DNA from 3 places in the Mesorhizobium sp. BR1-1-6 genome. Region 2 is predicted to be linked to each of the others. Evidence: predicted binding sites of a transcription regulator. Region 2 holds the regulator's gene; each other region holds the start of a gene.
What was found. Region 2 encodes PhoB, which activates phosphate uptake and scavenging genes when phosphate is short. Its sites were predicted from a motif close to TGTCATNNANCTGTCAT; they were not measured.
Positions count from the first base shown of each region.

Region 1: the regulator PhoB is predicted to act here: its motif matches at 870-886, upstream of LB545_RS18670 (RNA degradosome polyphosphate kinase).
Region 3: the regulator PhoB is predicted to act here: its motif matches at 3,795-3,811, upstream of LB545_RS04760 (DUF1045 domain-containing protein).

Region 1 is NZ_JAIUHZ010000009.1:72,853-82,639, reverse strand. It holds gene LB545_RS18670 (RNA degradosome polyphosphate kinase) at 1-748, opposite strand, end outside; gene LB545_RS18665 (zinc-finger domain-containing protein) at 951-1,196, shown strand; gene LB545_RS18660 (FAD-dependent monooxygenase) at 1,216-2,436, shown strand; gene LB545_RS18655 (TIGR02117 family protein) at 2,467-3,132, opposite strand; gene LB545_RS18650 (amino acid ABC transporter ATP-binding protein) at 3,248-3,997, opposite strand; gene LB545_RS18645 (amino acid ABC transporter permease) at 4,067-5,224, opposite strand; gene LB545_RS18640 (amino acid ABC transporter permease) at 5,228-6,415, opposite strand; gene LB545_RS18635 (amino acid ABC transporter substrate-binding protein) at 6,481-7,509, opposite strand; gene LB545_RS18630 (cystathionine beta-lyase) at 8,101-9,285, shown strand; gene LB545_RS18625 (HPP family protein) at 9,498-9,787, shown strand, end outside.
Region 2 is NZ_JAIUHZ010000001.1:57,011-66,797, forward strand. It holds gene LB545_RS00300 (CHASE domain-containing protein) at 1-978, opposite strand, end outside; gene LB545_RS00305 (ATP-binding cassette domain-containing protein) at 1,115-1,915, opposite strand; gene LB545_RS00310 (sugar ABC transporter permease) at 1,931-3,283, opposite strand; gene xylF (D-xylose ABC transporter substrate-binding protein) at 3,426-4,466, opposite strand; gene LB545_RS00320 (ROK family protein) at 4,726-5,967, shown strand; gene phoB (phosphate regulon transcriptional regulator PhoB) at 5,975-6,664, opposite strand; gene phoU (phosphate signaling complex protein PhoU) at 6,684-7,391, opposite strand; gene pstB (phosphate ABC transporter ATP-binding protein PstB) at 7,417-8,220, opposite strand; gene pstA (phosphate ABC transporter permease PstA) at 8,217-9,068, opposite strand; gene pstC (phosphate ABC transporter permease subunit PstC) at 9,072-9,787, opposite strand, start outside.
Region 3 is NZ_JAIUHZ010000001.1:965,208-974,994, reverse strand. It holds gene iolD (3D-(3,5/4)-trihydroxycyclohexane-1,2-dione acylhydrolase (decyclizing)) at 1-1,560, shown strand, start outside; gene iolE (myo-inosose-2 dehydratase) at 1,705-2,622, shown strand; gene LB545_RS04770 (DUF3329 domain-containing protein) at 2,663-2,881, shown strand; gene iolB (5-deoxy-glucuronate isomerase) at 2,886-3,698, shown strand; gene LB545_RS04760 (DUF1045 domain-containing protein) at 3,850-4,557, shown strand; gene LB545_RS04755 (alpha-D-ribose 1-methylphosphonate 5-triphosphate diphosphatase) at 4,602-5,741, shown strand; gene phnN (phosphonate metabolism protein/1,5-bisphosphokinase (PRPP-forming) PhnN) at 5,738-6,370, shown strand; gene LB545_RS04745 (DUF2231 domain-containing protein) at 6,426-6,944, opposite strand; gene LB545_RS04740 (ABC transporter permease) at 7,176-8,171, opposite strand; gene LB545_RS04735 (sugar ABC transporter ATP-binding protein) at 8,222-9,760, opposite strand.

The DNA.
Region 1 (9,787 bases), on a different contig from region 2:
CGATGTCGCTGTCGCGAATGATGCGGAACGTGCCGGAGCCCTTGACCTCGTAACCCGGGAACAACTTGCCGATGTAAAGGCCGACCGCCTCTTCCAGCGGGATGAAGCGGACATGGTGCTTGCGGTCCGGCAGGCGGATGAAACGCTTCAGCGCCACCGGCAGGCGCAAGAGCGCGCTCATCTCCTCGCCGTTCTTGCGATGGCGAAGCTGCAGCGCCATCGAGAAGCCGAGATTGGGGATAAACGGGAACGGGTGCGCCGGGTCGATCGACAATGGCGTGAGAACAGGAAACACCTGGTCCTGGAAGTGCTCCTCCAGCCAGGCCTTCTCGTCCTTGGTCAGCGCGTCGCGGGTGATGCTCTCGATGCCTTCCTTGTTGAGCAGCACGGTCAGCGCCGAAAGGCTTTTCTGCTGGTCTTCCTGCAACCGTTCGACCTCGCGCAGCAGCTGTTCGAGCTGCTGTTCGGGGGTACGCCCGTCCGGACTTCTCAACACGATGCCTTCGCGAACCTGGCCGGCCAGGCCGGCGACGCGCACCATGAAGAACTCATCGAGATTGGCCGCGGAGATCGACAGGAAACGTACCCTCTCCAGCAGCGGATGGTTTGTGTTCTGCGATTCCTCGAGCACGCGGCGGTTGAACTGCAACCAGGAGAACTCGCGATTGACGAAACGATCCGGATTGCCTTCCGGGCTTGCCGCTTCCGCATTGATGAACTCGCTCTGGACCGGCTTCAGTTCGTTCATGGTTCCTGCTCTTCCCACGTCTGGTTGCTTCGCCGCTTTTTCGGGCGGCGCCCAGGCTGTTGCGCCTGGCTGCGATGCTCCAGCCGGTTAACCGGCTTAACTTATCCTCTGACAGGCTTTTGCGACAGTTTCATTTCATCGAACTTGCAAACAGACCGGTTATGATCCAAACGCTGAGCAGACTGCGCTAAAGGAGACGACGATGGCAGGCGGTTCCATTCCCCATTTCCAGAACGATGCGGGCCATCCGGCGATCGATATCGGAGTCAAGGAATTCATGTGCACCGGCGCCAACCCGCCTTTCGACCATCCGCATGTGTTTCTCGACATGGGCGACGACAATGAGAAGGTCTGCCCCTACTGCTCGACGCTCTACCGCTATTCGCCGAAGCTGACGGCGATGGAAACGCTGCCGGCCGGCTGCCTCTACATCGATCAGGCCGCCTGACCTCCAGCGGGCCGGGCCAATGGCAGACGCACAGTCCCGGCAAGTCATCATCGCCGGGGCGGGTATTGCCGGGCTGACCGCGGCACTGGTTTTCGCCGAGCGCGGCTATACCGTGCGTATCTTCGAACAGGCGCAGCGCCTCGAAGCGGCGGGCGCCGGCATCCAGCTTTCGCCCAACGCGACACGCATCCTGCGTGAGCTCGGCGTACTCGACGCACTTCTTCCCAATGCCGTCAGGCCGGAAGCCGTGGTGCTGAAGGATGCGGCAACCTTGGGCGAACTGGCGCGCGTGCCTCTTGGACGAGCCGGCGAGGCGCGCTGGGGTGCGCCCTACCTCGTGGCGCATCGAGCGGACCTGCAAAACGCGCTGATGGCGCGCGTGGCTGCCATGCCCGATGTTCATCTCACCACCGGCGCGCGCCTTGACAGCGTCACGATCAGCAGTTCAGGCATCACCGCGGCAGCCGATGTGGGTGGCAGGCCCGTCGCGGCGGAAGGTTTCCTTCTGGTCGGCGCCGATGGCGTCTGGTCGTCGGTCCGCGGACTTGCCGACCCAGCAAGAACCAGCCCTGCGAAAAGCCACTTCTCGGGCGAACTGGCCTGGCGGGCAACCGTCAGCGCAGACAGTCCTGCCGGGCAAGCTTTTGCAGAGATCGGTGCGCCGGACTGCGTCACCACCTTCCTGCATCCCGGCTTTCACATGGTCGCCTATCCCGTCAGCAAGGGCAGCGCCATCAACCTCGTCGCTTTCACCAGGGGCGAGCGTATCGCCGAAGGCTGGTCCGGCCATGCCGATCCCGCAATTCTGGCCGGCGCCGTGCGCGGCACCGCGCCGGCGCTGGCAAGGCTTGCGGAGTTGGCCGGCCCGTGGGCGGCCTGGCCGATCCATACGGTCGATCAGAAGCAGCCATGGGTAAGGTCGGGCCGCATCGCGCTGGTCGGCGACGCGGCGCATGCCATGACGCCGTTCGCGGCACAGGGCGCCGCGATGGCCATCGAGGATGCCGCCACGCTTGCCGACGTCATGGCCGCCTCCCCTGCCGACCTGGCCGGAAGTCTTCAAATCTGGGAAGGCCTGCGCCGGCCGCGCGTCGTGAGAGTGGCACGTCGCGGCGCCCTCAACCGCCTTGCCTGGCATGCCTGGGGTCCGGTGGCGTTGGCGCGCAACCTTTTCCTGAAAATGCGGGCGCCGGAGAAGCTCGCCGCGGATTTGGACTGGCTTTATGGGTGGCGGGCCTAGAACTCGAACGAGGCGTTGGCGTTATCTGCGCTACCTACCATTATACAGCTTCAACGACCACCCAAGCGAGACCGGCAGCGGGTTCCACCAACCGGTCCGCAGGCCGGCGGTTCGCAAGGCGGCGGCCGTCCAGGTGTTGCAGCCGGCCAGCGCATTGAAATGGCCGTTCGCCTCATAGAAGCGGTCGAAATCGGAATAGGCGGCCCTGGCGATGACGATCGGCCCGCCTGGTCCTTGCTGGAAACTCGCATCGATGAAGTCGAGCAATGCCGCAAAGCGGTCTTCCGGGATGTCGAAGCCGGCGACATCGGGTCCGGAGATATCGCCGGCGACCTCGACATGCATCACTGAAGCGTCAAGCGTCAGGGCCTTGAATACGGGCATCGCCTTCAGCTGCGACCAGGTCGGCGTCTCCAGGTAGAAGGCGCGGCCGCCCCAGCCGAAGACGATGTAGCGCACCTCGGGCGCATCGGAAGGCTGGCCGGCAGCCGCGAGGAAGCGAAAACGCCGGCGCACGCCGTCATCGACGGGAATGGCGATGTCGGTGTGGATCGGATTGCTCAGCACCAGAATGTGCCTGACGCCCTCGCCGGCCGCGGCAGCCGGCCAGAGTGGTCGTGGCACCAGCGTGCCGAGTGCCGCGACCAGCACCACCGCGGCCACCAGCACGGCCAGGAAACGAAGGCGTTTTCTCATCCGGGCATAGTTCTTGCGATTCCATCACGTTTCAATCGAAACGATCCGATCGGCCAAATGTGAAAAAGCCCGACCGTGGCGCGGCCGGGCTCCTTCCATTTCGACGAGGCAGCGCTCAGTGCAATATCTGCGACAGGAACAGCTTCGTGCGCTCGTGGCGCGGGTGATCGAAGAACTCGGCCGGCGTGTTCTGCTCGACGATCTGGCCCTGATCCATGAAGATCACCCGGTTGGCGACTTTCCGCGCGAAGCCCATTTCGTGGGTGACGCACAGCATGGTCATGCCTTCCTCGGCAAGGCTAACCATGGTCTCCAGCACTTCCTTGATCATTTCCGGGTCGAGTGCCGAGGTCGGCTCATCGAACAGCATGATGCGCGGGTTCATGCACAGCGAACGGGCGATCGCCACGCGCTGCTGCTGACCGCCGGAGAGCTGGCCCGGATATTTGTTGGCCTGCTCGGGGATCTTGACGCGCTTGAGGAAATGCATGGCCATCTCCTCGGCCTGTTTCTTCGGGGTCTTGCGGACCCAGATCGGCGCCAGCGTGCAGTTCTCCAGGATGGTCAGGTGGGGGAACAGGTTGAAGTGCTGGAACACCATGCCGACCTCTCGGCGCACCTCGTCGATCTTCTTGAGATCGTTGGTCAATTCCTTGCCGTCGACGAAGATCTTGCCCTTCTGGTGTTCTTCGAGCCGGTTGATGCAGCGGATCATGGTGGACTTGCCGGAGCCGGACGGGCCGCAGATGACGATGCGCTCGCCGCGCATCACCTTGAGGTTGATGTCCTTCAGCACATGGAACTCGCCATACCATTTGTGCATGGCGATGATGTCGATGGCGACATCGGTGGTCGAGATGTGCATCTTCGCGGCATTGACCTTGATCTCTTCCGCGCTGACGGCGTTTTCGGTGGCCATGAACCAATCCCCTTTTTATCGTTTGTAACCGGTGTCGAGCCGGCGTTCCGTATACATTGAATAGCGCGACATGCCGAAGCAGAACAGCCAAAAGACGAAGGCGGCGAACACGAGACCGGATTTCGCGGTCTGCGGCGTCGCCCAGTTGGCGTCCGAGAAGTTCTGCTTGACCACGCCAAGCAGGTCGAACATTGAAATGATGAGGACCAGGCTGGTGTCCTTGAACATACCGATGAAGGTGTTGACGATGCCGGGAATGACCAGCTTCAGCGCCTGCGGCAGCACGATCAGTCCCATCTTCTGCCAATAGCCGAGGCCGAGCGAATCGGCGCCCTCGTATTGGCCCTTGGGGATCGCCTGCAGGCCGCCGCGCACCACCTCCGCCATATAGGCGGCGGCAAACAGCGACACGCCGATCAGCGCCCTCAGGTATTTGTCGAAGGTGACGCCGGCGGGCAGGAAAAGCGGCAGCATGACGCTGACGAAGAACAGCACTGTGATCAGCGGGATGCCGCGCACGGCTTCGATGAAGACGATGCACAGCATCTTGACGATCGGCATCTTGGAGCGCCGGCCGAGCGCCAGCACGGTGCCCAGCGGCAGCGACACGGCGATGCCGACGAAGGAGAGGCTGAGCGTGATCAGCAGTCCGCCCCACCGCGACGTCTCGACATGCGGCAGGCCGAACACGCCGCCGACCAGAAGGAAGAAGGCGACGATCGGCAGCACGAGGAAAAGCAGGATGGCGTTCAGGCCCTTGCGCGGCACGCTGGGGACCAGCATCGGCACCAGCAGCGCCGCGAACAGGATGGCGACCAGGATCGGCCGCCAGCGCTCCTCGACCGGATAGGTGCCGAACATGAACTGGCCGAACTTGGCGTTGACGAAGGCCCAGCAGGCGCCGCTCCAGCCATCGGGCTGGATGCCGCCCTGCGCCACGGTCGCGCAGACGGTCCGGTCCGGCCCGGTCCACTGGGCATTGATGAAGGCCCAGTTGATGACCTGCGGCAGGACCCAGGCGACGATGATGATGCCGAGTATCGTGAGAATGGTGTCGCCGACCGAACCGACGAGGTTCTTGCGGACCCAGGCATACAGGCCGCGCTCGCTGATCGGCGCCGCCTCCGCCAGGGCCATTTCGGTGCGCACCCAGGACATGTCGTGTTCCTGCATGGCCTACCTTTCCACCAACGCCATTCTGGCATTGACCACGTTCATCACGGCGGAGGTCACCAGGCTGAGTATGAGATAGGCGATCATCATGATCAGCACGCCCTCGACCGCCTGGCCGGTCTGGTTGAGCACCGTGCCGGCGGTCGCCGTCAGGTCCGGATAGCCGATGGCGATGGCCAGCGAGGAGTTCTTGGTCAGGTTGAGATACTGGCTGGTCAACGGCGGGATGACGATGCGCATGGCCTGCGGCACCACGACCAGCCGCAGGATCGATCCCGACCGCAGTCCAAGTGCCGCGGCGGCCTCGGTCTGGCCCTTGCTGACACCCCTGATGCCGGCACGCACGATCTCGGCGATGAAGGCCGCCGTGTAGCAGGACAGCGCCAGATAGAGCGACAGGAACTCCGGCTTGACCTGGAAGCCGCCGGTCAGGTTGAAGGTCGACTGTTTCGGAAAATCGAAGCTCAGCGGAAAGCCGCTCAGCGCATAGGCGAGCAGCGGGAGGCCGACGATCAGCGCGACGGACGTCCAGAACACGGGAAATTGCTGACCCGTCGCCATCTGCCGCTGGCGCGCCTTGCGGGCGACGAACCAGGCCATGGCGATACCCACGATGAGCGCCACGAATATCAGCCAGGAGCCCTCGCCCCAGACGGCGCGCGGAAAATAGAAGCCGCGCTGGTTGAGGAAGGAACCGAAAGGCAGGTTATAGCTCTCGCGCGGCGGCGGCAACACGGCCAGCACGCCCGAATACCAGAAGAAGATGACCAGCAGCGGCGGGATGTTGCGGAAGATCTCGACATAGACCGTGCAGATCTTGCGGATCAGCCAATTCTGCGACAGCCGGCCGATGCCGATGACGAAACCGATAATGGTCGCGGTGACGATGCCGGCCACGGCGACGATGATGGTGTTGATCAGGCCGACAATGATGGCGCGACCGTAGGTCGAATCCGACGTGTAGGCGATCGGCGTGTCCGAGATGTCGAATCCGGCGCGGCCCCTGAGAAAGCCGAAACCGGAGGCGATATGGAGACGCTGCAGATTGTCGATGACGTTCTGCACGATCCACCAGACAGAGCCGAACAGAACGACGACGACCAGTGTCTGGAAGAAGAGACTGCGGACTTTCGGGTCGTTGATAAAGGAGCCGCGACTTGTGTCCTCGCGAAGGACTTCCTGCGATGCCATATCACCGTCCCCTGTGAAAGAGAAACCGGAAGGCAGATGGTTCTGCCTTCCGGATCACATTTCGATCAGCGGATCGGCGGAGCGTATTGCAGGCCGCCCTTGGTCCACAGCGCGTTGATGCCGCGAGCGATCTTCAGCGGGCTGCCCGAGCCGACATTGCGGTCGAACATTTCGCCGTAATTGCCGACCGCCTTGACGATGTTGACGACCCAGTCGTTGGAGACGCCGAGATCGGTGCCGATCTTGGTGTCGGCTTCCTGGCCGAGCACGCGTTTGATCTCAGGGCTGGCCGAGTTCTTCATCTCGTCGACATTGGCCTTGGTGATGCCGAGTTCCTCGGCATCGAGCAGCGCGAAATAGGTCCACTTGACGATATGGTACCACTGGTCGTCGCCCTGGCGCACTGCCGGTCCGAGCGGCTCCTTGGAGATGATCTCCGGCAGCACGACGTGATCGGCCGGCGCACCCAGCGTCAGGCGGATGCCGTAAAGGCCCGACTGGTCTGTGGTGTAGACGTCGCAGCGGCCGGCGTCATAGGCTGCGTTGACCTCTTCGAGCTTCTCGAAAACGACCGGATTGTACTCCATCTTGTTCGCCTTGAAGTAGTCGGCGAGGTTGAGCTCGGTGGTGGTGCCGCTCTGCACGCAGACGGCGGCGCCGGACAGCTGAAGCGCCGAATTGACGCCCGGCAGCTTCTTGGCGTTGATCATGAAGCCCTGGCCGTCATAGTAGGTGGTGCCGATGAAGTTCAGGCCAAGTGCCGTGTCGCGGTTAATGGTCCAGGTGGTGTTGCGCGACAGGATGTCGATCTCGCCCGACTGCAGCGCGGTGAAGCGCTCCTTGGCGCTGAGCGGCGTGAACTTGACCTTGGAGCCGTCACCGAAGACGGCGGCCGCCACGGCGCGGCAGAAATCGGCATCGATGCCTTGCCAGTCACCCTTGTCGTCCGGCGCCGAGAAGCCGGCCAGGCCCGTCGACACGCCGCACTGGATGAAGCCCTTCTGCTTGACCGTGTCGAGCGTGGTGGCTGAAGCCGTTGAAGCCACGGCTCCAAGCGCGGCGGCTCCAAGGATGCCGATTGCAATGTGTTTCATGACCCACAGACCCTTTTCTGTTTTCAGGCAAACCTGATCTTTTTTTCCCGCGTGAACGCAGCTTTTCGTTCCGGCCCATTTCCGGAACTCCGCATCGCAGTCGACGCGCCGCCTCCCATTCACGAACAGCATCGAAGGCGATAATTCCTGTGAGGTCAAGGAAAATGACCGAATTCAGATGGGTTTGAAAATCGTTTGCCGCAATTGCCTGAATAGCAGACAAACGCGCCCGCAATTTAGTCAGAAGCGCGAATAAAGCCGGCGAAGCTCGCCCTACGCCAGGCTGCGCTCTGTCCGCAAAAAATCCATCCGCCCGATTACTCTGCGTTACTGTGCTCTGCCGGCCGGTTGCGTGCCGATGTCTGCGCCCTCTGGCTGGATCTGGGTCATGGTGAGGTACGCTTTGCGCTATCAGGCGACGCATGCCGCTGCCGGCGGCGGGCTTTCTGGCCGCGCCATTACGCTTGCAGTCGGCCTGCGGCGGCTCCGGCAATTGGCACATTCGAAGTCGGGGTCCTGGCGAAAGCCGGCTGTTGCGCGGTCCATGTCGCCGCACTATGGCTAGCGGCTTACCAAAAAAGGCGACGACGAATGGCAAAAGACGGCAACGAGCCGGTGACTGGCAAAATGGGCATCAACACGCGGCTTGCCCATTCGGGCAACAACCCGCACGACTATTTCGGCTTCGTCAATCCGCCTGTCGTGCACGCCTCCACGGTGCTGTTCCGCAATGCCGCCTCGATGGCTGGACGGGACCAGAAATACACCTACGGCACGCGCGGCACACCGACCACCGACGCCTTGGCCCAGGCCATAGACGCGCTGGAGGGGTCGGCCGGCACGATCGTGGTCCCGTCGGGCCTGGCGGCGGTGACGGTGCCGCTGCTTGCCTTCGTTTCGGCGGGCGACCACCTGCTGATCGTCGACAGCGTCTATCATCCGACGCGCAACTTCGCCGACACGATGCTGAAGCGGCTCGGCGTCGAGGTCGAGTATTATGCTCCCGGCATCGGCGCGGGCATCGCCGCCTTGATCAAGCCGAACACCAAGGTGGTGTTCACGGAATCGCCGGCCTCAAACACGTTCGAGGTGCAGGACATACCAGCCATCGCGAAGGCCGCGCACGCCGCCGGTGCCATCGTCATGATGGACAATACCTGGGCGACGCCGCTTTATTTCCGTCCGCTCGACCATGGCGTCGACATCTCGATCCATGCGGCGACGAAATATCCCGCCGGCCATTCGGACGTGCTGCTGGGTACGGTGTCGGCCACCGAGGCCTGCTGGAAACAGCTGTATGAAAGCTTCTGCACGCTTGGCTGCTGCGCCGGACCCGACGACGTCTACCAGGTGCTGCGCGGCCTGCGCACCATGGGCGTGCGCCTCGACCACCATCAGCGCAGCGCGCTCGCCATCGCGGCGTGGCTGGAGGGCCAGAAGGGCGTCGCGCGCGTGCTCCACCCTGGCCTTCCCAGCCATCCCGACCACGCGCTGTGGAAGCGTGACTTTTCCGGCTCCAGCGGCATCTTCTCCATCGTGCTTGCCGGCGGCGGCCAGAAACAGCAGCACGCGTTCCTCGACGCATTGCGGATCTTCGGTCTCGGCTACTCCTGGGGCGGTTACGAGAGCCTTGCCGTGCCGGTCTGGCTCGGCGACCGCGTCGTTGCCAAGGGCCCCTATGAAGGGCCGTTGATTCGTCTCCAGATCGGCCTCGAGGATGTCGAGGACCTCATGACCGATATTCTTCGCGGGCTCACCGCCGCCGCAGCGGCCTGACGCGACCTCTCGGACCGATACCAGCAACGCCCGCAAGGCCTTGACGCGATTGAGCAAACGGGGGCCGCACGCGGCGCCCCGGTCCGGCCATGTCGGCAATATTATTCTCCCCATCCGCAGTTTTGCGGATTTGTTTGACTTCCAAATTGCCGGCTTCCGCTTCATTGCGGCAGCGGAAATCATTCCCCAGCCACCGCACCAAGAGCCTGCCCATGGCGTTCCGCCTCTTTGTTCCCATTCTTGCCGGCGCGACGCTGCGCGAACGCATCATCGCCTGCGTCGGTGCGATGATCGGCATTGCGCTGACTGGCGCGATCAGCGGACTCACACTGGGTAGCGGGCCACATGTGCCGCTGCTGGTGGCGCCAATGGGAGCATCGGCGGTGCTGTTGTTCGCGGTGCCCGCCAGCCCGCTGGCGCAGCCCTGGTCGATCATCGGCGGCAACACGATCTCGGCGCTTGTCGGCGTGATCGTGGTGCAATTCGTGCACCAGCCGGTGCT
Region 2 (9,787 bases):
CTCCTGATAGCGCGCGACGAGCGCGATGGCGCCGGCCAGCAGCAGCCCGAACAGGCCGAGCATGACCGGGATGGCCCGTGACGATGGCTGCGAGAAGGCGCTTGTCGGCCTGAACTGCACGGTCCACGGCCGGCCCGCCACGCTGATCTTGCGGGTGACCAGCAGCCTGTCGCCAAAGCCCGAGACGGGCGGTGTCTCCGACCGGAACAGCAGATGATCCGGATCGACGCCGCCATCGTAGATTTCGGTGTTGACGGGCAGCAGCGGCGCACGGCTGAGCGCGATCTGGAACAGCTCCCTGGCCCGGAAGGCCGCGTAGAGAAAGCCTACCGTCGAGGACCGCGATGCGTTTATGGCATCAGGTGCGGTCTCGACGTTGAGCCGCACGAAGACGAGAAAGCCGGTGAAGGTCTGCGCCGCGCCCGTGCCCTGGCCGAGTTGCACCAGCCCGCTCGCGTGCTGCTGGTCATCTGCCATTGCCTTCTCGATTGCCGCGCGCCGCACGGGCTCGGTGAACATGTCATAGCCGATGCTGGCCTTATTGGACGGGTCGAGCGGCTCGAACAGCACAACGGGCGTCCGCCATGGCTGGGTGGTGTCCGGATAGATCGCACGCCTGGTGCCCTGGTCATGCAGCATGTCGCGCTCGACCGTCGCCTCGTCGCCTGCTTTCACCAGCCGGAGAAAGCCGATGCCGCGCAGGCCGGCGAAATTGGTATCGACATTGAGGGCATTGAAGAACGCTTTGAACTCGCTCTGCGAGATGTCGCCATTGCGGGCGTCGAACAAGGCTTGCGACGAGCGCAGCAGCGACAGCTGCAGGTCGATCCGGCTCTCGATACGGTTGAGCGCATCGTCCGCGGTCGCGTCGAACTTGATGCGAGCCGCCTCTTGCGTCGCGAAATAGGCGAACCCCGCCATTGTCATGCTGATCAGCGCAACGGCAACGAAAGCGACGATTGGAAAAAGCTTCTTCAACGGATAATGCGGCCTATCAGCATGTGAGCCCTTTATGGGCAAGTCGCCCGGTCAACACAATGGCAAGGCCAAGCCATCCCGCCGGCTGGCATATCACCTGATCGGCAGATCGGTAACGGGCTCAGGCCAGCAGGCTTCAGGCAGCGATCTTCAACGCGCCTGGTCCGGGAATGGCGCCAGGCGGACATTTGCCCAGGATGATCATGCCCAGCACCTCGTCCTGGGTCACATCGGTGGTGCGGGCAGTGCCGACGACCTGGCCGTTTTTCATGACGCACACCCGGTCGGCCAGTTCGAATACGTCGTGAATGTCATGGCTGATCAGGAAGATGCCGATGCCGTCGGACTTGAGCTGCCTGACCAGTTCCCCGACCTGGGCCGTTTCCTGCGGTCCAAGTGCTGCCGTCGGCTCGTCCATGATCAGGATGCGGGCGTTGAACAGGATCGCGCGTGCGATCGCCACCGACTGCCGCTGTCCGCCCGACAGCTTGATCACCGGCTCCTTGAAGCGCTGGAAGCGGGGATTGAGCCTGCCCATCACCTTGCGCGCCTCGGCCTCCATGGCGACATCATCGAGCGTGCCCCAGGCGGTCCTCAGCTCGCGGCCGAGGAACAGGTTGGCGGCGGCGTCGACATTGTCGGCGAGCGCCAGGGTCTGGTAGATCGTCTCGATGCCGTATTTCTTGGCATCGCGCGGGTTGGAGATCGAAGCCTCTTCGCCGTTGACGAAGATTTGGCCCGCGTCACGCTTGTAGGCGCCCGACAGGATCTTGATCAGTGTCGACTTGCCGGCGCCGTTATGGCCGAGCAGGGCCACGACCTCGCCGGGGAAAAGATCGATCGAGGCATCGTCGACGGCGCGAATGCCGCCGAACGCGATTGAGATGTTGCGCATGTCGACCAGCGGGTTGCCGGCGGGAGCGATCCTCTCAGCCATGATTGTCCTCCTCCCTCAAACGCGTTTGCGATAGACGGTGTCGAGCCACACCGCGATGACCAGCACGGCGCCGACGACGATGCTCTGCAGCGGCGAGTCGACGCCAAGCAGCACCATGCCGGATTGCAGCGACTGCATCAAAAGCGCGCCCAGCATGGCGCCGATGATTGTTCCCGAACCGCCGGCGAGCGATGTGCCGCCGATGACGGCCGCCGCGATCACCAGCAATTCATCGAGCGTTCCGAGCACGTTGGTGGCCGAGTTCTGCCGGGCTGACGAGATCGCGGCGGCGATCGTGGCCAGCACGCCCATGATCATGAACACTTTCATCGTGATCCAGCGTGTATTGATGCCGGCGAGGTTGGCTGCTTCCGGATTGCCGCCAATGGCAAAGACATAGCGACCAAAACGGGTGCGTTTGGTGATGAAGGTCATGACCAGCCCGACGGCGATGGCCATCAGCACCGGTATGGCGATGCCGTGGGCGATGAACAGGCCGCCCTCGGGCACGGTTATGTTGTTGGCGGCTGCATATCTGTTCACGATGCCGACTGGCCACGGATAGGAATTGGCCAGCCAAACCGCGCCCATGATGACGGCGCAGGTCAGCACGCCGATCAGCGTCTCGGCCCAGATCGGACGCAGCGGGAAACGGAAGCGCTTGCGCTGTACCCGCCCGTTGAACAGCGCAAGCACCACCGCAAGGCAGGCGGCGATACCGACCACCCAGCTCCAGGTCGCGCCGATCGATCCGGCCGGGCCGCCGCCCATCAGCTGGAACGTCGCGTTGAGCGGCGCCACCGTCTGGCCGCTGGTAACCCACCATGCCGCACCGCGCCAGACCAGAAGCCCGCCCAGCGTCACGATAAAGGCCGGCACTTCGAGATAGGCGATGACAAAGCCCTGGAAGGCGCCGATCAACAGACCGAGCACCAGGCCGATGACCAGCGCCAGCACCCAGATCCATGGGTTGCCAAGCTCAAGCCCGACGAAGCGCACTAGGAAATGCACCTGGGCGAAGCCCATGACCATGCCGATCAACCCTTCGGCGGAACCGACGGACAGATCGATATTGCGCATGACGATGACCAGCACCATGCCGCAGGCCATGATGGCGACGGCCGAGGTCTGCACCGACAGGTTCCACAGATTGCGCGGCGTGAGAAAGGTACGGCTGTCGAAATCGAGCGGATTGACGCCGAGACGCAGGCTGGACAAGACATGCAACCCGATCCAGATCAGCAGCAGCGCGCCGATCATGCCGAGCATGCGCGTGTCGATCTCGGTCGCCTTAAGGAACCGGGCGACGGCGCCGAGTTCCGACGCACGCGCGGTGTCGGCCTGCGGGTTGGACGTCGTATCGGTCATGATTTTCTCCCACCGGCCTGCCCGTCCGATGCGGGATGACGGAAGCCAGCCTAGAAGTTACCCGCCCGGGGCGGAAAAACAAATTTTCTTGAAAAAACGCCGCGGCTTGGCAGCCGCGGCGTTCATCGCATGAAATGGAGGATCAGTTGCAGGCCGCTACGCTGCCCGCCGCGACGCCGGCACAGACCTCGTCTTTCTTGATCCAGCCGGCGTCGATGACGACGTTGAGATTGTCCTTGGTGATCGCAACCGGGGTCAGGAACAGCGATTTGACGGTGTTCCCACCGGGCGTTGTGAAGTCCTTGACGCCGGCGATATCGGTCATCTTCTTGCCGTCGGCCAGCTGCGAGGCGATCTCGGCGGCATTCTTGCCGAGTTCACGCGCGTCCTTCCACACCGACACGGTCTGCGTGCCGAGCGCGATGCGGTTCAGCGCCGCGTGGTCGCCGTCCTGGCCCGAGACCGGAACGGTACCGGCCAGGCCTTGAGCCGTCAGCGCCGCGACGACGCCGCCGGCAGTGCCGTCATTGGCCGCGACCACCGCGTCGACCTTGTTGTCGTTGGCGGTCAGGAACTGCTCCATGTTCTTCTGCGCGTTGGCCGGCAGCCAGCCATCCGTATAGGCTTCGCCGACATTCTTGATCTTGCCGCTGTCGATGGCGTCCTTGAGCACTTCCATGGAGCCCGAGAACAGGAAATCGGCATTCGGATCGGCACCCGAGCCCTTGATGAAGACGTAGTTGCCTTCCGGCTTCACCTTGAACACTTCGCGGGCCTGCATGCGGCCGACTTCCTTGTTGTCGAAGGTGAGATAGAAGACGTCCTTGTTCTCGATCAGGCGGTCATAGCCGACGACCGGAATGCCTTCGTCGAGCGCCTTCTGCACCGCCGGGCCGATGGCGGAGGCGTCCTGCGCCAGGATGATCAGCGAATTGGCGCCCTGGGAGATCAGGCTCTCGACGTCGGTGAGCTGCTTGCCGGGATTGGACTGGGCGTCGGCGGAAATATACTTGTCGCCGGCGGCTTCGATCGCCTTCTTCATGGCGGCCTCGTCGGTCTTCCAGCGCTCTTCCTGGAAGTTCGACCAGGAAACGCCGATGACCTTGTCCTTCGCCTGCGCGACCGACGCGAGCGTCAGCGACATGGCGACACCCGCCAGGATGGCGGCTGTGAATCTCTTCATCTTAATCCTCCCTGCGCCGCGTATGGCGCGACCAAACAGGCCCGTAGGCCGGCACAAAGGCTCTATTTTTTCGAGCCTCGAAAAAACACTGGTCCATCGTCGGAACACTGTCAACGTCGATTCTGATGTATTTTGATGTCCTCGTGAATTTTTTTCGAGCTCCGGAATAAATAATGACAGCCAAGGCCGGTTCTGCCAGTATTTGACGGTCGTCGGGATCCTGGGGAGAGAACGCGGCGACGGGGAGGATGCGAGAAACATGTCGGTCGGAATCCGCCACGATGATTTGCGCCGACGCAACCGGGCGATGGTGATCGCGGCCGTGCGCCGTGCCGGGCAGCCCTCGCGCACCGAGATTGCCGCGACCACCGGGCTCAGCCATTCCACCATATCGGCGATCTCCTCCGACCTGATTGGCGAAGGCATCCTGGCGCAGAGCAAGCCGAGCGAGGCCGGTGCGCTGAAACGCGGCCGGCCGCAGGTCGGCCTCAGCCTCAACCCTGAAGCCGCGGCGGTGATGACCGTTGTGCTGTCGCTGAATTTCCTCTCCGTCGCAGTCATCGACTATGCCGGCCAGGTGATATCTGAGGAGCAGCGCCGGCTGGACACGCTGACCCTGTCGCGCGAGGCGCTGATCGGCGAATGCGTGGCCATCGTCAGGCGGCGGTTCGAGGATCCCGACCTCGACGTCGGCAGCATCGCCCGTATCGCGCTGGCGATCCAGGGCATCACCGACACGGATGCGCGCGCCATGCTGTGGTCGCCGATCACGCCGCAGACCGACATCGCCTTCGCCGACATACTGGAGGCCGAGTTCGGCATTCCCGCCACCATGGAGAACGATTGCAACATGATGGCGGTGGCGCTGCGCTGGCGCGATCCCCAGCGCTACCGCGACGACTTCATCGCCATACTTTTGTCGCACGGCATCGGCATGGGCTTGGTGCTGAAGGGTGAACTGTTCACCGGCACCCATTCATCCGGAGGCGAGTTCGGCCACATGATCCATCGCCCCGGCGGGGCGCTCTGCCGCTGCGGGCGGCGCGGCTGCGTCGAGGCCTATGCCGGCAACTATGCCATTTGGCGCAACGCGAGGCAGCTTGGCGAGGACACCCAGCCCGTCGACGTCAGCGACGCCGACATGCGCACCCTGGCGGCCTCGGCGCGCGAAAAGGACGGGCCGGAGCGCGAAGCCTACCGCAAGGCCGGCGAGGCGCTGGGTTACGGCCTTGGCAGCCTGTTCGCCCTGATCGATCCGGCGCCGGTCGCCATGGTCGGCGTCAGCGCCGCCGCCTTCGACCTGATCGAGCCGGCTCTGCGCGAGGCCATTGCCCAGACCGCCGGCGGCCAGCACTCGAAATCGATTTCCTTCGACACCGAGCCGAACGAACTGCCGCTGATCCGCGAGGGCTGCGCCATGCGCGCGCTAACCTTCGTCGACCAGGAAATTTTCGCGCCGGGGGCACAGGCGAAATCAGGCATAGGCGAGAACGTTGCGTGACATATCCCTAGTCTTCGCGGATCGCGTACCCCGCGCCCCGAATGGTGCGGATCACGTCAGGCATGCGGCCGTTGTTGACCGCCTTGCGCAGCCGGCCGACATGCACGTCCACGGTGCGCTCGTCGATATAGATCGTTTCGCCCCAGACATTGTCGAGCAGTTGGCTGCGCGAGAACACGCGGCCGGGATGTCGCATCATGAATTCGAGCAGGCGGAACTCGGTCGGCCCGAGCCGGATCTCGCTTTTCTTGCGGTAGACCCGGTGCGATTCACGGTCGAGCACGATGTCGCCGACCTTGAGCACGCTGGACAGAACTTCGGGCTTGGCGCGGCGCAGCAGCGCCTTGACGCGTGCCATGAATTCCGGCGTTGAGAACGGCTTGACCAGATAGTCGTCGGCGCCGGTGGAGAGACCGCGCACCCGGTCGCTTTCCTCGCCGCGCGCCGTCAGCATGATGATCGGCAGCCGCTCAGTCTCGGGCCGCATGCGGAGACGGCGGCAGAGCTCGATGCCGGACACCGCCGGCACCATCCAGTCGAGCACAAGAAGGTCAGGGACATTCTCCTGCAAGCGGATCTCGGCTTCGTCGCCGCGCGTCACCACCTCTACCTGATAACCCTCCGATTCCAGATTGTAACGGAGCAGCACACCCAGCGGCTCCTCGTCCTCCACCACCATGATGCGTGGCGCGATCATCGACTGGTCACCCCTGCCGTCAAGCCGCTGGCGCCGACATCGCCGTCTCGTCCTGCTTCGGGCGATTGGCGGGCAATTGCGTGCCGGTCAGCACATAATAGGCATTTTCGGCAATGTTGGTCACGTGATCGCCGATGCGCTCGAGATTCTTGGCGCAGAACAAAAGATGCGTGCAGGCGGTGATGTTGCGCGGATCCTCCATCATGTAGGTCAGCAGCTCGCGGAAGACCGACGTGTATTTGACGTCGATGCGTTCATCGTCGGCGCGCAGCTTCGCAAGTGCCGCGGCATCGCGCGCCGCATACTCCTCGATCACGCCTTGCACCTGGATCAGCACAAGCTGCGCCATGGCGTCGATGGAGTGCGACAGGTCGCGCGGCGTGGCGGCAAGGCCGACGGTGCCGACGCGCTTGGCGATGTTCTTGGCGAGATCGCCGATGCGTTCGAGATCGCCCGCCATGCGGATCGAGCCGACGACATGGCGCAGATCGTCCGCCATGGGCTGCCGCTTGGCGATCAGGGTGATGGCGCGGTCGTCGAGTTCGCGCTGGCGCGCGTCCATGATGGCGTCGTCGGAGACGACGCGCTGGGCGAGCGCGTTGTCGGAATTCAGGAGCGCCTTGGTGGCGCCGCCGACCATCGATGAGGCGAGATCGCCCATGTCGCGGATCAGCCTGCTGATCTGTCCGAGATCTTCGTCAAAGGCTGCGACTGTGTGTTCGGCCATGATCTTGGTCCTCGTATGCCTGGGATCAGCCGAAGCGGCCGGTGATATAGTCCTGCGTGCGCTTCTCGCGGGGCGATGTGAAGATCTTCTCGGTGCGGTCGAACTCGACCAACTCGCCCAGATACATGAACGCGGTCTGCTTCGACACGCGCGCCGCCTGCTGCATGTTGTGGGTGACGATGACGATCGTATAGTCGGCCTGCAGCTCATCGATCAGCTCCTCGATCTTGGCGGTCGACAGCGGATCGAGCGCCGAGGCAGGCTCGTCGAGCAGGATGACCTCCGGCTTCACCGCCACCGTGCGGGCGATGCAGAGGCGCTGCTGCTGGCCGCCCGAAAGGCTGAGGCCGCTGGCGTTGAGCTTGTCCTTGACCTCGCTCCACAGTGCCGCGCGCTTCAGCGCCTGCTCGACACGGCCGTCCATCTCCGCCTTGCTGAGCTTCTCATAGAGCCTGACGCCGAAGGCGATGTTCTCGTAGATCGACATCGGGAACGGCGTCGGCTTCTGGAACACCATGCCGATCTTGGTCCTGAGCAGGTTGAGGTCCTGCGAGCGGTCGAGGATATTCTGGCCGTCGAGCAGCACCTGGCCCTCGGCGCTCTGCCTCGGGTAGAGCTCGTAGATGCGGTTGAAGACGCGCAGCAGCGTCGACTTCCCGCAGCCCGAAGGCCCGATGAAGGCGGTGACGCTGCGCTCGGGCAGCGACAGGCTGATATCCTTCAGCGCCTTCGACTGGCCATAGTAGAAATTGAGATTCTTGACCTCGATCTTGGCTTTCTCGACCGCGACTTCGGGCGTGTTCAATTCGGTGGACAACATCGGTTTCATCTGTCCTCTCTGCGTCCGGTAAGGCTGCGGGCGAAGATGCTCAGCCCGAGAACCGTAAGGGTGATTATGAGTGCGCCGGTCCACGCCAGCTGCTGCCATTCCTCGTAGGGGCTGAGAGCGAACTGGAAGATGGTGACGGGCAGGCTGGCCATCGGCGCATTGAGATTACTCGACCAGAACTGGTTGTTGAGTGCCGTGAAGAGCAGCGGCGCCGTCTCGCCGGAAATGCGGGCGATGGCCAGCAATATGCCGGTGACGATGCCCGACAGCGCCGCACGGTAGGCGACCGAGCGGATGACCACCCAGCGCGGCGCGCCGATCGCGGCGCCGGCCTCGCGCAGGGCGTTCGGCACCAGGTTGAGCATGTCCTCCGTGGTGCGAACGACGACCGGGATGACCAGGATGGCCAGTGCGACGGCACCGGCAATCGCCGAGAAATGTCCCATCGGCCGCACCAGCAGCTCGTAGACGAACAGGCCGACGATGATCGAGGGTGCCGACAGCAGGATGTCGTTGATGAAGCGCACGACGGTGGTGAGGCGCGAGAAGCGGCCATATTCGGCCATGTAGGTCCCAGCGAGGACACCGATCGGCGTGCCGACGATGACGGCGATGACTGTCATCATGATACTGCCGTAGATGGCATTGAGCAGGCCGCCGGCATCGCCGGGCGGCGGTGTCATTTCGGTGAACACAGAGAGCGAAACACCCGACAGGCCCTTATAGAGCAGTGCGCCGAGGATCAGCGCCAGCCAGGCCAGGCCGATGCCCGCCGCCGCGACGCATAGCGTCATCATCACGGCATTCCTGCGCTTGCGTCGATTGTGAAGCGATGTGGCCGTCGACATCGGTCAGGCTCCCGTGCGGCTGTCCATGCGCAGCAGCATGTAGCGCGCAAGGGCAAGGATCAGGAAAGTGATGACGAACAGGATCAGGCCGAGCGCCACCAGCGAAGACGTATAGAGATCGCCGTCGGCTTCGGTGAACTCGTTGGCGATGGTCGCCGAGATCGTCGTGCCGGGCGCGAACAGCGAGGCGCTGATGCGGTGGGCGTTGCCGATGACGAAGGTTACCGCCATGGTTTCGCCGAGCGCGCGGCCGAGGCCGAGCATGACGCCGCCCATGATGCCGACGCGGGTATAGGGGATGACGACGCGGCGCGTGACCTCCCAGGTCGTGCAGCCGATGCCGTAGGCCGATTCCTTCAGCACCGCCGGCACCGTGTCGAAGACATCCTTGGTGATCGAGGTGATGAAGGGCAGGACCATGATGGCAAGGATCAGCGCCGAGGTCAGAAGGCCGATGCCGTAGGGCGGGCCGGCAAACAGGCTGGAGAGTCCCGGCACGTCGTGGAAAAGCTTGATGATGAAGGGCTGCACCGTCGTCTGCAGGAACGGCGCGAACACGAACAGGCCCCAGATGCCGTAGATGATGGAGGGTATGCCGGCAAGCAGCTCGACGGCGATGCCGATGGGGCGCCGGAGTGGCCGCGGGCAGAGTTCGGTAAGGAAGATGGCGATGCCGATGCCGATGGGAACGGCGATCAGGATGGCGATGGCGGCGGTGA
Region 3 (9,787 bases), 910 kb from region 2:
AACATGGTGACGGCGGCGGCACTTGCGCATGTAAACAGGTTGCCTATCCTGTTTCTGCCGGGTGACGTCTTCGCCAACCGCGTTCCCGATCCGGTGCTTCAGCAGGCCGAGGATTTTTCCGACGGCACGGCGACGGTCAATGACTGTTTTCGTCCGGTGTCGCGCTATTTCGACCGCATCACGCGGCCGGAGCAGATCATCCCTGCGCTCAACCGCGCCATGGCCGTGCTGACCGACCCGGCCGAATGCGGGCCGGTGACCTTGTCGCTCTGCCAGGACGTGCAGGCCGAGGCCTATGACTATCCCGAGAGCTTCTTTGCCGAACGGGTCTGGCGCCAGCGCCGGCCGCGCCCGGATCGGGCTGAATTGGCGGCTGCGGTTGCAGCGCTGAAGAGCGCAAGCAAGCCGCTGGTGATCGCCGGCGGCGGCGTGCTCTATTCTCGGGCCTCGGACGAACTGATGAAATTCGTCGAAGCCGCCGGCATTCCGGTCTGCGAAACGCAGGGCGGCAAATCCTCGCTGCCGGACGATCATCCGCTCAACATGGCTGCGATCGGCGTCACCGGCACGCCGGCCGCCAACCGGCTGGCGGAAGAGGCCGATGTCGTGCTCGCCATCGGCACGCGCCTGCAGGATTTCACCACCGGCTCCTGGGCGCTGTTCAAGAATTCGGGCAAGACCATCATCGGCTTGAATGTGCAGCCTTTCGATGCCGGCAAGCATCGGGCATCGCCGCTGGTCGCCGACGCGGCCGAAGGCTTGGCCGAACTCGGTGCCGCGCTGAAGGGTTGGAAGGCGCCATCCGCCTGGACCGACAATGCGGCAGCCGGCAAGAAGGAATGGCAGGCCGAAGCCGCCAAGGTGACGGCGTCGACCAATGCCGCCTACCCTTCCGACGCGCAGGTGATCGGCGCCGTGCAACGCGCCATGGGCTCCGGCGTGACGCTGCTCAACGCCGCCGGCGGGCTGCCGGGCGAATTGCACAAGCTTTGGCAGGCCGGCGCGCCCGGCTCGTATCATGCCGAATACGGCTTCTCGACCATGGGTTACGAGATTGCCGGCGGGCTCGGCACCAAGATGGCCAAGCCCGGGGAAGAGGTCGTCGTCATGATCGGCGACGGCTCCTACCTGATGCTCAATTCCGAGATCGCCACCTCGGTGATGCTCGGCCTGAAGCTGACCATCGTGCTGCTCGACAACAGGGGTTTTGGCTGCATCAACCGGCTGCAGATGGCGACCGGCGGCGCCAACTTCAACAATCTCCTGAAGGATGCGCGCCACGAGGTGCTGCCCGACGTCGACTTTGCCGCGCACGCCGCGAGCATGGGGGCGATCGCCGAGAAGGTTTCGTCGATCGCAGGGCTGGAGACGGCGCTGGCTCAGGCGAAAGGCAACGACCGCACCACGGTACTGGTCATCGACACCGATCCGCTGGTCTCCACCGATGCCGGCGGCCACTGGTGGGACGTGGCGGTGCCGGAAGTCTCCGAGCGCAGCCAAGTGAACGCGGCGCGCAAGGTCTATGACGAGAAGCGGCGGATGCAGAGCGTCGGCGATTGATCTCGGCGCTGCCCACCCCCTACCTCTCCTTGTGGGGAGGTCGGACCGAAGGTCCGGGTGGGGTCTGGCGCCGCACCCCCACCCCGCTGCTTCGCAGCGACCCTCCCCACAAGGGGGAGGGTGAACAAGAACCGGAGTGACGACTTGAAAGCCAAACTGGGCATGTCCCCCATCGCGTGGTGGAACGACGATCTTGCGGAACTCAGCGACGACGTGTCGTTGGAGGAGTGCCTACGCCAGTCGCGTTCGGCCGGCTTCACCGGCATGGAGATGGGACGGCGCTTTCCCAAGGACCCCAAGGTGATGCTGCCGATCCTGAAGGCGGCTGACGTCACACTGTGCGGCGGCTGGTTCTCGGGCACGCTGGTCGACGAGGAGATGAGCAAGAACAAGGATCGCATCCAGCCGATGATCGACCTGTTCAAGGCGGTCAACGCGCCTTGCATCGTCTATGGCGAGGTTGGCCGTTCGATCCAGGGCGACCGCTCGAAGCCGCTCGCCACCAAGCCGAAACTCTCGAGCGACGAGATGAAGGCCTATGCCAGGCGCCTGACCGAATTCGGCGAATGGTGCGCCGAGCAAGGCATGCCGCTTTCCTATCATCACCATATGGCGGCGGTGGTCGAGACCGAGGCGGAGCTCGACGCCTTCATGCGCCATTCCGGAGCGGGCATTCCGCTGCTGCTTGACGCTGGACATCTGGCCTTTGCCGGCGGCGATGTGCTGCGCGCCATCGACAATCACCACAAGCGCATCAGCCATGTGCATGTGAAGGATGTACGCATGGGCGTGATCGAGAAGCTCGACCGCACGAAGCAGTCCTTCCTCGATGCGGTGGCTCTCGGCGCCTTCACCGTGCCGGGCGACGGCTCGCTGGATTTCGGCGCCATCGTGCAGCGTTTCGCCGACCATGGCTATGAAGGCTGGTTCGTGGTCGAGGCCGAACAGGACCCGAAGAAGAACCCGCCGCTCAAGATGGCGCAGGTGGGCCACAAGGAGTTGATGCGGGTGATGACGGCGGCCGGCTACACGGTCGAGACCCAGGGCTTCCCCGATGTCTGATCGGGTTCTCGCCAGGCCGGGCTTGCTGTAGGTTGCCGCGATGAAAGATTCCGAGCACCCCTTCTTCCGGCCCCTATGGCGGCGTGTCGCCGTCGTCGCGGTCTGCGTCATCTGGTCGATCATCGAATTCGCGAGCGGCACGCCGTTCTGGGGCGTGATCGCCCTGGGCTTCGCCGGCTATGGCGTCTGGCAGTTTTTTTATCTCTATAAGCCGGCGGAAGAGAACAAGGCGCCCGCCGAAGTCGAACCGAAGGAGTAACCGGATGTCGAAGCTGCTGGTCAAAGCCGACAAGGGCCATGGCCGTGTCGCGCATGTCACCCCGCAAAGCGCCGGGTGGACCTATGTCGGGTTCGACCTGCATCGGCTGAAATCAGGGCAAACGGCTTCGGGAACAACGGACGATCGCGAAGTCTGCCTGGTGTTCGTCACCGGCAAGGGCACGGTCACGGCCGGCGGCAAGGATCTCGGCCTGCTCGGCCAGCGCATGTCGCCGTTCGAAGGCAAACCATGGTCTGTCTATGTGCCGCAGGGATCGATGTGGTCGGTGACGGCTGATAGCGGACTGGAACTGGCGGTCTGCTCGGCGCCGGGATTGAACGGCGGCCTGCCGGTTCGCGTCATCGGGCCTGACGACCTCGGCCAGGAGGTGCGCGGCAAGGGCACCAATACGCGCTACGTCACCAACATCCTGCCCGAGGGCAAGCCGGCCGATTCGCTGCTGGTGGTCGAGGTCATCACGCCCGGCGGCCATACGTCGAGCTACCCGCCGCACAAGCACGACCAGGACAATCTGCCCGACGAATCCTATCTCGAGGAAACCTATTATCACCGCCTCAACCCGCCGCAGGGCTTTGCTTTCCAGCGGGTCTATACCGACGCCGACAAGGACGGCTCCCGCGCGCTGGACGAGGCGATGGCGATCGAGGACGGCGACGTCGTGCTGGTGCCCAAGGGCTATCACCCCTGCGCGGCTTGCCATGGCTACGACCTCTACTATCTCAACGTCATGGCCGGCCCGAAGCGGACGTGGAAATTCCACAATGCGCCCGAGCACGAATGGCTGATGAAGGCCTGACCGTTGCGCGTTCACGGCTGAACCTGTTGGTCCAGATCAGAAAAATCGTCGGCTAAGGACCGGCGGGGTCGATTTGCCTTCGAAAACCCTTCAAAGCTTCGTCAATCCGTCATGGAAATCACCTATGGCAACGGGCTGACGAGGATCTTCGATGCGCTACGCCATCTACTTCACCCCCCAACAGGACGAAAAATTGGCGCGGATCGCCGCCAACTGGCTGGGCCGTGACCCGTTCGGCGCCGCGACGCGACCGGTGGAGGCGGTGGGCGATTTGTCGGCGGCGGAAGTCGCCTTCCACACCGCATCGGCACGGCGCTATGGTTTTCACGCAACGCTGAAAGCCCCTTTCCGGTTAGCGGCCAACGAAACCGAAGCCTCGTTGCGCGCAGCGCTCGACGCCTTTGCCGAGGCGACGCCCGTTGTAATGATCCCGCGTCTCGTCGTCAGCCAGATCGACGGTTTCTTCGCGCTGGTGCCGGAGGCGCCATTGCCTCCGCTCAATCGCTTCGCCGATGATGTGGTGCGCGATTTCGACCGCTTTCGCGCGCCGTTGACGGAGGCCGAGATCGAGCGGCGCAGCCCGGACTCGCTGAAGCCGGGCGAATTCCGCAATCTCTGCCAATGGGGCTATCCTTACGTCTTCGAGAGCTTCCGCTTTCACATGACGCTGTCCGGCAGGGCCGGGCCACAGGAAAGCCCTCGTCTTCGCCTGGCAATCGAGGGCCTGTTCGCCGAGGTGCTGCGCCAGCCGGTTCCGGTGGACGCGCTGACGTTGTTCATCGAGCCCGAACCCGGCGCCCCGTTCATGGTGCTTTCCCAGCACGCGCTGGGGCGCCGTCCGGCCAGAAAAACCGCCTGAAGCAACAAGCCGTAAAGGCCAGAAAAAACCAAGGACTGCCTGAAATGACCGCCGAGACCATTCTGAGCAACGCCCGCATCGTTCTTGCCGACGAGATCATCGACGGCTCGCTCGTGATGCGTGACGGTCTGATCGCCGACATATCCGCCGGCGCCGTCCGAGCCGGCGAGGACATGGCTGGCGACTTCATCATTCCGGGACTGGTCGAGCTTCACACCGATCATCTCGAAGGCCATTATGCGCCGCGGCCGAAGGTGCGGTGGAACCCGATCGCCGCCGTGCTCGCCCATGACGCGCAAGTGGCGACCGCCGGCATTACCACCGTGCTCGATGCCTTGCGTGTCGGCATGGACGAGGATGCCGATCTCAACGCCGCCGACATCCGCAAGCTCGCCGATGCGATCGAGGACAGCGTGCGGATGGATCGATTGCGGGCCGATCATTTCATCCATCTACGCTGCGAGGTCTCGGCGCCGGATTGCCTCAGGGCCTTCGCCAATTTCGAGACGGACGAACGGGTGAAGCTCGCCTCGCTGATGGACCATGCGCCAGGCCAGCGCCAGTTCGTCAACCTCGAAACCTATGCCTACTACTATCAACGCAAGCTGAAGCTGACCGATCGCGATTTCCAGAAATTCTGCGAGAAGCGGATGGGCGAATCGGCACGGAATTCGGGGGCGAACCGCGTCTTCATCGCCGCCGCCTGCCACGAGCGCGGCATCGTGCTCGCGAGCCATGACGATGCGACGACGGGCCATGTCGACGAAGCCATCGAGCAAGGCGTGCGCGTTGCCGAATTCCCAACCACCGAGGAAGCCGCCAGGGCTTCGAAGGATGCAGGGCTCGGCGTGCTGATGGGCGCGCCCAATGTCATGCGGGGCGCCTCGCATTCGGGCAACGTCTCGGCGCGCACGCTGGCCAGCGACGGCCTGCTCGACATATTGTCGTCCGACTACATCCCCTTCAGCCTGATCCAGTCCGCCTTCTTTCTCGGCGACGTCGTCGATAGCATTTCCCTGCCGCAGGCGGTGGCAATGGTGTCCAAGAACCCGGCCGAGGCCGTCGGTCTTTCCGATCGCGGCGTCATCGAAGAGGGCCGCCGGGCCGACCTGGTGCGCGTGCGCCTCGACGACCACGTTCCGGTGGTGCGCACGGTCTGGCGGCAGGGGCGGCGGGTCGCGTGATGGTGTCGGCGTTGATCGAGCGTGAACTGTCGGCCGAGGCGTTTCCGATACGCGACGGCGTCTTCGTTGCCGTGGTGGGCCCGAGCGGCGCCGGCAAGGATACGATCATCGGCCATGCCAAGGCGCTTTTCGCCGACGAGCCGCGGCTGGAGTTCGTGCGCCGCGTCATCACCAGACCGAGCGACACGGCAAGCGAGGATCACGACACGCTGGCGGATGCCGCCTTCATCGAAGCCGAAGCCGACGGCGCCTTCGCCGTCTCCTGGGAGGCGCACGGCCTGCGCTACGGCCTGCCGGCCGAGGTCGATTGGGCAGTGGCCAACGGCCATGTCGCTGTCGCCAACGTATCGCGCGCGATCATCCCTGCCTTGCGAAAGCGCTATGCCAATCTGGCCGTCGTCGAGATCACCGCTTCGCCCGATGTGCTGGCCGGGCGGCTGGCGATGCGTGGCCGCGAGTCGCGCGGGGAGGTTCTGGCACGCCTGGCGCGCAGCGCCCCTGTGACGCTCTCCGGACCCGGCGTCACCTCGATCGACAATAGCGGTTCGCGCGAAGCGGCAGGCGAGCGCTTTGCCGAGGTGCTGCGCAAGGCCATGGCGTTCTCCGACATGTCGGGGCTGATCGACTAAAGGTGTTGATGGTCAGGTGGCGCTCGCCTGACCTGAACATCGAAACACCTTCGTTTTATGCCGCGTGCCGGTCGTGATCGGCACGACGCGTGCCGGCCGACGGCGTTGCCGAAGGTTGTGTCGGCGCGTCCAGAACCGCGACGTGATGGCGGTACACCATTTCCCAGCCTTTCCAGCCGGTAAACAGCAGGATGCAGACAACGATCAATGAAAGCAGCACTCCCCATGGGCGAACTGCCGCTTCGGCGCCTTGGCTGTAGCGAAGATAGAAATTGATCAGCGCCAGAACGACGGCGGTCAAATTGCCGACCATATGGTACCAGGCGTCCGTCAGCGCGCGGATGCGCGGCTCGCTCAGGAAATCGATAAAGCCGGCAATCGCCGCCAGGAGAGCCATGACGATGGCTGCTCCAATCAGCCACATCGACGCGCGTGCCCAAAAGGCGTCGGCAGTCCCCCAGAACATCAAATCGGTGAGAAACGCGCCGACAAGGAACGCGACAGGAAAGGGAATGAGCATCGGATGGATGGGATGACCTCCCACCTTGGCGGTGCTTAGCGGATTCGCGGCCATGACAATGCCTCCGAATAGAAAAGCTTTGAACAACGCCCAGACAAGGGTTTCGTTCCAATCCGGATGGAAGCTCGCAAGACCGTTTTCGCGATGCCGCCCCCCTTTTGCACTCAAGTCACTTGGGGCCGCACAGATACGGCCGACAACAGATCGAGCGGAATTGCGGGGCGGGCGAGATAGAGCGGCGTTATCTTTCGACGGCCACGGCGGATGGTGGCTTTTTGCCCCTGACTATTCCGCCGCTGCGCCGGCGATGCTCTTGCGGCTGGCGTCGACCATGCGCCGCCGCGCGCGGAACACACCCCATTGCTGGTCGATCAGCACGCCGATGAGGATGACGCCACCCATCACCGCGAAGTTGAGCGAGGACGGGATGCCGAGCAGATTGACGAGGTTCTGCAGCTCCTGCAACAGCACGGTGCCGAGGATGACACCAATCAGCGAGCCCTCGCCGCCGCGCAGCGAGAAGCCGCCGAGCACGGCCGCGGCAATGGCGTAGAGCTCGTAGAACTGGCCGTGGCTGGCTGGCGAGATGGAGCGCGTGTACATGGCGAAATAGATCGCCGACAGCGCCGTCAGTACCCCGCAGATGACGTAGGCGGCCATGACGACACGCCCGGTGCGGATGCCGGAATATTTCGCCGCCTCCTCGTTCTTGCCGATGGCGTAGAGATAGCGGCCGAACACCGAGCGGTGCAGCACCACCCACATGACGATGGCGATGACGATCAGGGCGAAGAAGGAGTTCGGCACGCCCCAGGAGCGGCCGGCGGTCAAGAATTCGAGCTCCGGGAAATTCTGGCCGAAGGCGAAGCCGGCGGTGCCGTCGGCGGTGTAGAAGCGGGCGACGCCGCGATAGATCAAAAGGCCGCACAAGGTCACCACGAAGGGCTGCAATTTGAGCCGCGTGATCAGCCAGCCATGCGCCAGGCCGATGATGGCACCGAGCACCAGGATGAGCACGAAGGCCAGCGGCCATTCCATGCCGCGCACGGCGATGAAGTCGATGAAAAGCGTTCCCAGCAGCGCCACCAGCGAGCCGACCGACAATTCGATGCCGCCGGTGATGATGACGAAGGCCTGGCCGATCGACAGGATGCCGAACAGTCCGATCAGGTTCGAGGTGTTGGCGAGATTGATCGGCAGCAGGAAGCGCGGATTGATGATGGCGACGATGGCGCCGACCACCAGGATCAGGATCAGCAGGCCGAGATCTTTCTTGCTCATCATCTTCTCCCCAATGCCGGCCCGAGCGCTTCCGCGGCGCGGCGGCAGAATCATTTCGGCTGCTTGCCTACCGCCAGCAGCAGCACGTTTTCCTGGCTGAACTGGTCCTTGTCCAGAATGCCCGAGATCTGGCCCTCATGCATGACGGCGATGCGGTCGGACACGCCGATCACCTCCTCCATGTCGCTGGAGATCATCAGCACGGCGACGCCGGCGTCGGCCAGCGCACGCATCAGCCCGTAGATCTCCGCCTTGGCGCCGATGTCGATGCCGCGCGTCGGCTCATCGAGGATCATCACCTTGGGGTTCATCGCCAGCCATTTGGCCAGCACGACCTTCTGCTGGTTGCCGCCCGACAGCGTGCCGGTGCGCGTCTGAACCGAGGGCGCCTTGATGCCGAGATCTTTTTTCTGCTTCTCGGCGGTTGCCGTTTCGGCGCTGGTCGACACCAAGGAGCGCTTGGCATGCGCCGGCAGGTTGGGCAGCGAAATGTTCTGGGCGATCGAAAGGTCGAGCAGGATACCGGTCAGCTTGCGGTCCTCCGGCACCAGGAAGATGCCGTGCGCGACGGCATCGGCCGCCGAGCCCAGGGAGAGCGGCTTGCCGGCGAGCTCGAGCGTGCCGCCGAGGCTGCTTTCGATGCCGAAGAACACCCGCGCCAGCTCGGTGCGGCCGGAACCGACAAGGCCGGCAAGGCCGAGGATTTCACCGCGCCTGACGTCGAGATCTACCGGGCGGCCGGGATAGGTCGGGGTGCGGATGGCCTTGGCCGACAGGGCGACGGCGCCGGGGGCGCGGGCCGCCTCGGAAGCCTTCTCGCGCTCCTTCAGCATGCGGCCGATCATCAGCTTGACCATCTGGTCGTGGTTGATGTCGCGCTTGGGCAAGGTGCCGGCCAGCATGCCGTCGCGCAGCACGATGACGCGGTCGGCGACGCGCTCGACCTCGTGCAGGCGATGCGAAATGAAGATGACGCTGATGCCGTCCGCCTTCAGCGCCTTGATGACGTCGAGCAATTTGTCGGTCTCGGCGATCGGCAGGCTCGACGTCGGTTCGTCGAGGATGACCAGCCTTGCCTTGATCGACAGCGCCTTGGCGATCTCGACCATCTGTTGCTGGGCGAGCGACAGTTCGGCGACGGGCGTGTCGGCGGAGAAATTGGCGCCGACGCGCTTCAGGAGCGGCGCCACCATGGCGCGCAGCCTGGCGCGATCGACGAGCCTGAGCGGCCCGGCGCGCAGCGGTTCGCGGCCGAAGAAGATGTTGGCAGCGACGTCGAGATTCTCGAACAGGTTGAGTTCCTGGTGGACGAAGGCGATGCCGGAGCCAAGGCTGCCCTCGACGCTCAGGCCGTCATGGGCGGTGCCGTCGACGGTGACGGTGCCGCTGTCCGGCCGCGTCACGCCGCCGAGGATCTTCATCAAGGTGGATTTGCCGGCGCCGTTCTCGCCGACGAGACCGATGACCTCGCCCGGCCTGACCTCCATCGAGAAGCCATCGAGCGCTACGACGCCCGGATAGGTCTTGCGCACGTTCTCGAGGCTGAGGAACGCGGTGGTCGCGGCGATGGATGTGTCGGAATAATTCATCATGCCTGACAGCGTTGGCGGGCCGAC